2 regions of the Acidovorax sp. ST3 genome follow, and region 2 is predicted to be linked to the other one. Evidence: riboswitches for the same ligand, from Rfam matches in the RefSeq annotation. Region 2 holds a riboswitch; the other holds the start of a gene.
What was found. Region 2 has a riboswitch for thiamine pyrophosphate ahead of DNK89_RS03910 (cytosine permease). Riboswitches for the same ligand answer to the same signal wherever they lie in the genome.

Region 1 (3,360 bases), on a different contig from region 2:
GGGCCACATAGCCCATGGCACCGATGACGACCAGAAGGATCAGGGAAAAGACGGTTCCGAAGTAGAGACGCGTGCGGATGGAGAAGCGGCCGAGAGCATTCATGGCTCTTCCTTACATTTTTTAACAGATAGTCCAGCATAGCAAATTTGGTGCCACGCACACACCCTACCTTCTGGGCCGGGAGTGGGCGCGACTATATGCCGGGCAGGGCCGCCTGCCGCACAGGGTAAGCACGGCCCCCATAAGCTCTTTCAGGGAAACCTCGGGGCCAGTAGCTGTGCTTATTGCCCCGTCGTTACACCGGCTTGAGCGGGATGTACAACTCGCCACCACCCTGCTGGAACTCGGCCGCCTTGGCCTGCATGCCCTGGGCCAGGGCTTCGGCCTCGGCCACGCCCTTTTGCGCGGCAAAGTCGCGCACTTCCTGGGTGATCTTCATCGAGCAGAACTTGGGCCCACACATCGAGCAGAAATGCGCCACCTTGGCCGAGTCCTTGGGCAGGGTCTCGTCGTGGTATTCCTTGGCCGTCTCCGGGTCCAGGCCCAGGTTGAACTGGTCCTGCCAGCGGAAGTCGAAGCGCGCCTGGCTGAGCGCATCGTCGCGCGAGCGGGCGCCGGGGTGGCCCTTGGCCACGTCGGCCGCGTGGGCGGCAATCTTGTAGGCAATGATCCCTTGCTTCACGTCGTCACGGTCGGGCAAGCCCAGGTGCTCCTTGGGCGTCACGTAGCACAGCATGGCCGTGCCCATCCAGCCGATCATGGCCGCGCCAATCGCGCTGGCGATGTGGTCATAGCCCGGCGCGATGTCGATGGTCAGCGGGCCCAGGGTGTAGAACGGCGCCTCGTGGCAGGTCTTGAGCTGCTCGGTCATGTTGGCCTGGATCATGTGCATGGGCACGTGGCCGGGGCCTTCGATCATGGTCTGCACGTCGTGCTTCCAGGCCACCTGGGTCAGCTCGCCCAGGGTGCGCAGCTCGGCAAACTGCGCTTCGTCATTCGCGTCCGATGCGCAGCCAGGGCGCAGGCCATCACCCAGGCTGAACGACACGTCGTACGCCTTCATGATGTCGCAGATGTCCTCGAAGTGCTCGTACAGGAAGCTCTCGCGGTGGTGGGCCATGCACCACTTGGCCATGATGGAGCCGCCGCGCGAGACGATGCCCGTGCGGCGCTGCGCCGTGAGGTGGATGTAGGCCAGACGCACGCCCGCGTGGATGGTGAAGTAGTCCACGCCCTGCTCAGCCTGCTCGATCAGCGTGTCGCGGAAGATGGCCCAGGTCAGGTCGTCGGCCACGCCGCCCACCTTTTCCAGCGCCTGGTAGATGGGCACCGTGCCAATCGGCACGGGCGAATTGCGCACGATCCAGTCGCGCGTGGTGTGAATGTTCTTGCCGGTGGACAGGTCCATCACGTTGTCGGCGCCCCAGCGGATGGCCCACACAAGCTTTTCCACTTCTTCTTCAATGCTGGACGTGACGGCCGAGTTGCCAATGTTGGCGTTGATCTTGACCAGGAAGTTGCGGCCAATCGCCATCGGCTCCACCTCGGGGTGGTTGATGTTGGCGGGGATGATGGCGCGGCCCCGGGCCACTTCGTCGCGCACGAATTCGGGCGTGATGATGCGCGGAATGCTGGCGCCCATGGGGTTGCCCATCAGACGCTTCTCACGGCCTGCATCAGCCATGTACTGCTCCATCCACTCGCGCTTGCCGTTTTCGCGAATGGCCACGTATTCCATCTCGGGCGTGATGATGCCCTTCTTGGCGTAGTGCATCTGGGTGACGTTGGCGCCTGCCTTGGCACGCAGGGGCTTGCGCTGCAGGGCGGCGGCTTCGGCACGCAGCTGGGCCAGGCGGGTCGCGTCTTCGCTCTTTTGCCCGTCGTCCAGCGCCACGGGCGCGCGGCCTTCGTAGTGCGCCACATCGCCACGGCCGGTGATCCAGCCGCCACGCACGCTGGCCAGGCCTTGGCGCACATCGATCACGGCGTTCGGGTCGGTGTAGGGGCCCGAGGTGTCGTACACGCTGACCAGCTCGCCGTTGGTGAGCGCGATGTCACGCACGGGCACGCGCAGGTCGGCGTGCAACTGGCCGGGGATATAGGCCTTGCGCGATGCGGGGAAGGGTTCGCGGGTGCGGGCGAGCAGCTCGGCAAACTTTTCAGCGCTGGCCAGTGGGGTGTGAGGGTCGGGGGCGTTCATGGGCAGGTCTCCTGGTTCCGGTGGCGGTGGGTCTGCTCCGGAATGGACCTGTGCGCCCCTCGGGCGGCTGCGCATGGCAGCCCCTGAGGCAAGGCGTGCCCACAGGGACTGCGGGCACGGGGACAAGGAGGTCGGCTCTTCTTCCGCCGGTATGAACCGGATCAAGTTCGTCGGGTTCGCAAGCTCGCCTGAATTCCTTCAGGACCCTTGCATCTCAGCGCATCAGCACACCCCGGAGCAGGCGCGAGTATAGGGCAGAGGAAAAACGGGCCCGCAGAGCCCGCGAATCAGCCGATACATCAGGCCAGGCGGCCGATGAGAATCACCGCAAAGAAGAACACAGCGGCAATCACCGTCCACTTGAGAATGACGAGCCCCAGGCGCTTGTAGCGCGGCTGCCCGGTGCCGGCATAAAACGCGAACGACACGGCCGCCGCCAAGAGCAGCAGCATGGCCAGCCAGCGAAAGATCAACATGGTCAGCGGGCCCTACCAGGCGCGCGCGGGCTGCGCAAAGCCGGTGGGGGCCTGGCGTTCATCCTCGAACGTGACCACCTCCCAGGCATCGCGCTGGGCCAGCAGCTCGCGCAGCAGCAGGTTGTTCATGGCATGGCCCGAGCGGAAGGCGCTGTAGTCGGCCAGCAGCGGCTTGCCAATGAGGTACAGGTCGCCCATGGCATCCAGTATCTTGTGCTTCACGAACTCGTCGTCGTAGCGCAGGCCGTCGCTGTTGAGCACCTTGTAGTCGTCCATGACGATGGCGTTGTCCAGCCCGCCGCCCAGCGCCAGGCCGTTGGAGCGCATCATTTCGACATCACGGGTGAAGCCAAAGGTGCGCGCGCGAGCAATGTCGCGGCTGTAGTTGCCTTGCCCCAGGTCAAACTCCACGCGCTGGCCGGTGGAGTCCACGGCGGGGTGGTCAAAGTCGATTTCAAAACTGAGCTTGTAGCCGTGGTACGGCGTGAGGCGCGCCCACTTGGCGTTGGCGCCTTCGCCCTCGCGCACCTCCACGGGGCGGGTGACGCGGATGAAGCGTTTGGGGGCGTTCTGCAGCTCCACCCCGGCGCTCTGCAGCAGGAACACGAACGAGGCCGAAGACCCGTCGAGGATGGGGACCTCTTCGGCCGTGATGTCCACGTAGAGGTTGTCAATGCCCAGCC
Region 2 (3,360 bases):
GCTGGAAGAGCATCACCAAGCGCAAGCCTGCACTGCCCGACGCCGACGAGTGGAACGGCAAGCCGGGCAAGGTCAACGAACTGATCAAGTAACCTGCCGCGCGCCCCACTGGTGACCGAGACTTTGCAAGCGCCCACCGTGGTGGAGACCGATGCCGTTGTCATCGGCGCAGGTCCCGTGGGCCTGTTCCAGGTCTTCCAGCTGGGCCTGCAAGGCATCACCGCCCACCTGATCGACGCCCTGCCCCATGCGGGCGGCCAGTGCGTCGAGCTGTACGGCGACAAACCCATCTACGACATCCCGGGCATCCCAGTGTGCACCGGGCGTGAGCTGGCCGGCCTGCTGCTTCAGCAGATCGCGCCGTTCAAGACCCAGTGGCACCTGAACGCGCTGGTGTCCGCCCTCACCGTACAAGCGGACGGGCGCCTGCTGGTCGAAACCTCGCAAGGCGCACAACTGCTGGCCCGCAGCGTGTTCATTGCCGCAGGCGTGGGCGCCTTTGTGCCGCGCACCCTCAAGGTGGACGGCATCGAGCGGTTTGTCGGCACCCAGGTCCACTACCAAAGCCTGCCCGCGACGGTGGATGTGACCGGGCGCCACGTGGTCGTGCACGGCGGCGACGAGCCCGCCGTGGCCCGCGCCGTGGAACTGGCCGAACAAGGCCAGGCCGCCCGCGTGAGCCTGCTGCACCGCCGCGACGTCTTCCAGGCGCCTGAAGCCTTGCTGCAACGCCTGCAGCAATTGCGCGACGCAGGTCGCATCCATGTCGAGGCCGCGCAGATCACCGGCATCGACACTGCGGGTGACCGCCTCACTGCATTGCAAGTCGTAGATGCGGACGGCAGCACCCGCGCCCTGGCGCTGGACCTGCTGGTGGCGGTACTGGGCATTTCGCCCCGCCTCGGCCCCATCGCCGACTGGGGCATCGCCATGGACCGCAAACAATTGGTCGTGGACACCGAAGCCTTCCGCACCAGCGTGCCCGGCATCTACGCCGTTGGCGACATCAACACCTACCCCGGCAAACGCAAGCTCATCCTGTGTGGCTTCCACGAGGCCACGCTGGCCGCCTTTGGCGCGGCCGAGGCGCTCAAGGGCGACAAGGTGGCGCTGCAATACACCACCACCAGCCCGCGCCTGCACCAGTTGCTGGGCGTGGCCCCGGCCACCGCTGCCTGACTGGGCGCGCGACGGCCGCACACCACTACAATCCGCAGCGCGCTGCTTTAGCAAGCGCTACCGCTAGGGGTGTCGATGTGGGCCCGCCCGCCTCGACTGAGAGAGTCCCTTTGAACCTGATTGAGATCATCCTCGCGCAGGGAAGCAAGTCCGACACGGCACGGCTCTGAAGAAGTCAGGGCGCACCGGCGGGCCGCCCCTGCTCTGTATCTGCTTACGGAGCCATTCCATGTCCTCATCGCCCGCCACGCACGCCGCCAACGAAGCGCTGGCCCCTGTCTCATCCGACCGCCGCGTTTTCCAGTGGCATGACCACGCCTCGCTCTGGTTCAGCCTGGGTGTGGGCCTGCTGGTCATGCAGGTGGGTGCTTATCTGATGCCTGCGCTGGGTACCAAAGAGGCCCTGATCGCCATCGTGGCCGGTTCCATCGTGGGTGCGGGCCTGCTGGGCTGGGTGGCCAAGCTGGGCTGCGACAGCGGCCTGGCCAGTGCGGGGCTGATGCACGCGGTGTATGGCCGCACGTTTGCCAGCCTGCCCATCATCCTGAACATCGTGCAGCTGGTGGGCTGGGGCACGTTCGAGCTGGTGGTGATGCGCGATGCCACCGTGGCCATCGGCCAGCAGTCGGGCGCCATGGCGGGAGCCCACTGGCCCGTACTGGCCACGCTGCTGTGGGGCGGCGTGGTGATGCTGCTGATCAGCGGATCGATGGTGCAGCTGGTGCGCAAGCTGATTGCACGCATTGCGCTGCCGCTGGTGGTGTTGTCGCTGCTGTGGCTGTCGTGGCAGTTTTTGTCGCTGGCACAAACGCAAGGCTTTGAAGCGCTGTGGACGCGCAAGGGCGACGGCGGCATGGGCGTGCTGCCCGCGCTCGACCTGGTGATCGCCATGCCCATCTCGTGGCTACCACTGGTGGCGGACTATGCCCGCCATGGCAAAAACGGCGGCTCCGCATTGCGCGGCACGTGGCTGGGCTATGCGCTAGCCAACATCTGGTGCTACAGCCTGGGTGTGCTGGTGGCGCTGACCTTGCCCAGCCAGGACCTGGTGCAGGCGCTGCTGCTGGCCCAAGGCGGGCTGATTGCGCTGTCGCTGATCCTGATCGACGAGGTGGACAACGCCTATGGCGATGCGTATTCAGGCGCCGTGTCGGCCCATAGCCTGCTGCCGCGCTGGGGTGTGCGCGCCTGGGGCCTGCTGGTGGCCGCGCTGTGCACCGGGCTGGCACTGGTGCTGCCCATGCACAGCCTGGAACCGTTTCTGCTGCTGCTCAGCTCGGTGTTTGTGCCGCTGTTTGGCGTGATCCTCGGACGCCTGGCCTTTGGCACCGATGCGCCCGCCCTGCTGGCGACAGCGCGCAAGGTGAATGTGGCGCCTGTAGCCATTTGGCTGGCCGGCATCGCGGTGTACCACCTGGCGCCCAAGGTGCTGCCTGACGCGGGCTCTGCGCTGCCCGCGCTGGCGTTCAGCTTTGTGCTGGCATGGGCGACAAGGCCCAAGGCACGCTGAGTCGCCGCCAAAGCACTATCAAAAGAGGAGCACTCAGCGCATTGTTGACTAGCGCTTGCGCCTCAAAACACCTAGTAAAACGCTCTATGGCGCCTGAAACACCCGCTGTGCCACCGGCGCGTAGCCGTGGTTGAGGGGGCCGTGGCCCCGGCCGGTGGTGACATTCGCTCCGGCAGCAATAGCCCCCAGGATGTAGGCCCGTGCCTGCTCCACGGCCTGCTCCAGCGGTAGGCCCAGCGCCAAGTGGGCTGCAATCGCAGACGACAGGGTGCATCCCGTGCCATGCCCGTTGTGGGTGGCAATGCGTTGTGACTGCAACCGGTGGCCGTGTCCTGATTCGTGTTCTCCACCCTGTACGGCCAGCACATCCACCACCCAGTCGCCCGGCAAGTGCCCGCCTTTGAGCAATGCGGCGCGGGCGCCCAGCCGCAGCAGGTCTTGCGCGGCCAGCTCCAGCGCCTCCACGCCTTCGATACGGCGCCCCAGCAGCCAACCGGCCTCGTCCAGGTTGGGCGTGACCACCTCGGCCAGCGGAAACAGCTCTCGGACCAGCACGGCCACCGTCTCCTGCGCAATCAGCCGGTCGCCACTGGTGGCCACCATCACCGGGTCCAGCACCACGTGCGGCAGCTGGTAGGTCCGAATGGCGTCTGCCACCACATGCACCACGT

Region 1: it holds a riboswitch for thiamine pyrophosphate, as region 2 does, so the genes downstream of both, thiC (phosphomethylpyrimidine synthase ThiC) here and DNK89_RS03910 (cytosine permease) in region 2, are expected to answer to the same signal.

What each region holds. Positions count from the first base shown of each region.
Region 1 is NZ_QKVP01000006.1:40,139-43,498, forward strand. Features, by position in the region: gene DNK89_RS18975 (methyl-accepting chemotaxis protein) at 1-103, opposite strand, end outside; gene thiC (phosphomethylpyrimidine synthase ThiC) at 297-2,201, opposite strand; TPP riboswitch at 2,323-2,446, opposite strand; gene DNK89_RS24595 (hypothetical protein) at 2,501-2,677, opposite strand; gene lpxC (UDP-3-O-acyl-N-acetylglucosamine deacetylase) at 2,690-3,360, opposite strand, start outside.
Region 2 is NZ_QKVP01000001.1:875,708-879,067, forward strand. Features, by position in the region: gene fdxA (ferredoxin FdxA) at 1-92, shown strand, start outside; gene DNK89_RS03905 (NAD(P)/FAD-dependent oxidoreductase) at 139-1,179, shown strand; TPP riboswitch at 1,235-1,339, shown strand; gene DNK89_RS03910 (cytosine permease) at 1,409-2,689, shown strand; gene thiD (bifunctional hydroxymethylpyrimidine kinase/phosphomethylpyrimidine kinase) at 2,774-3,360, opposite strand, start outside.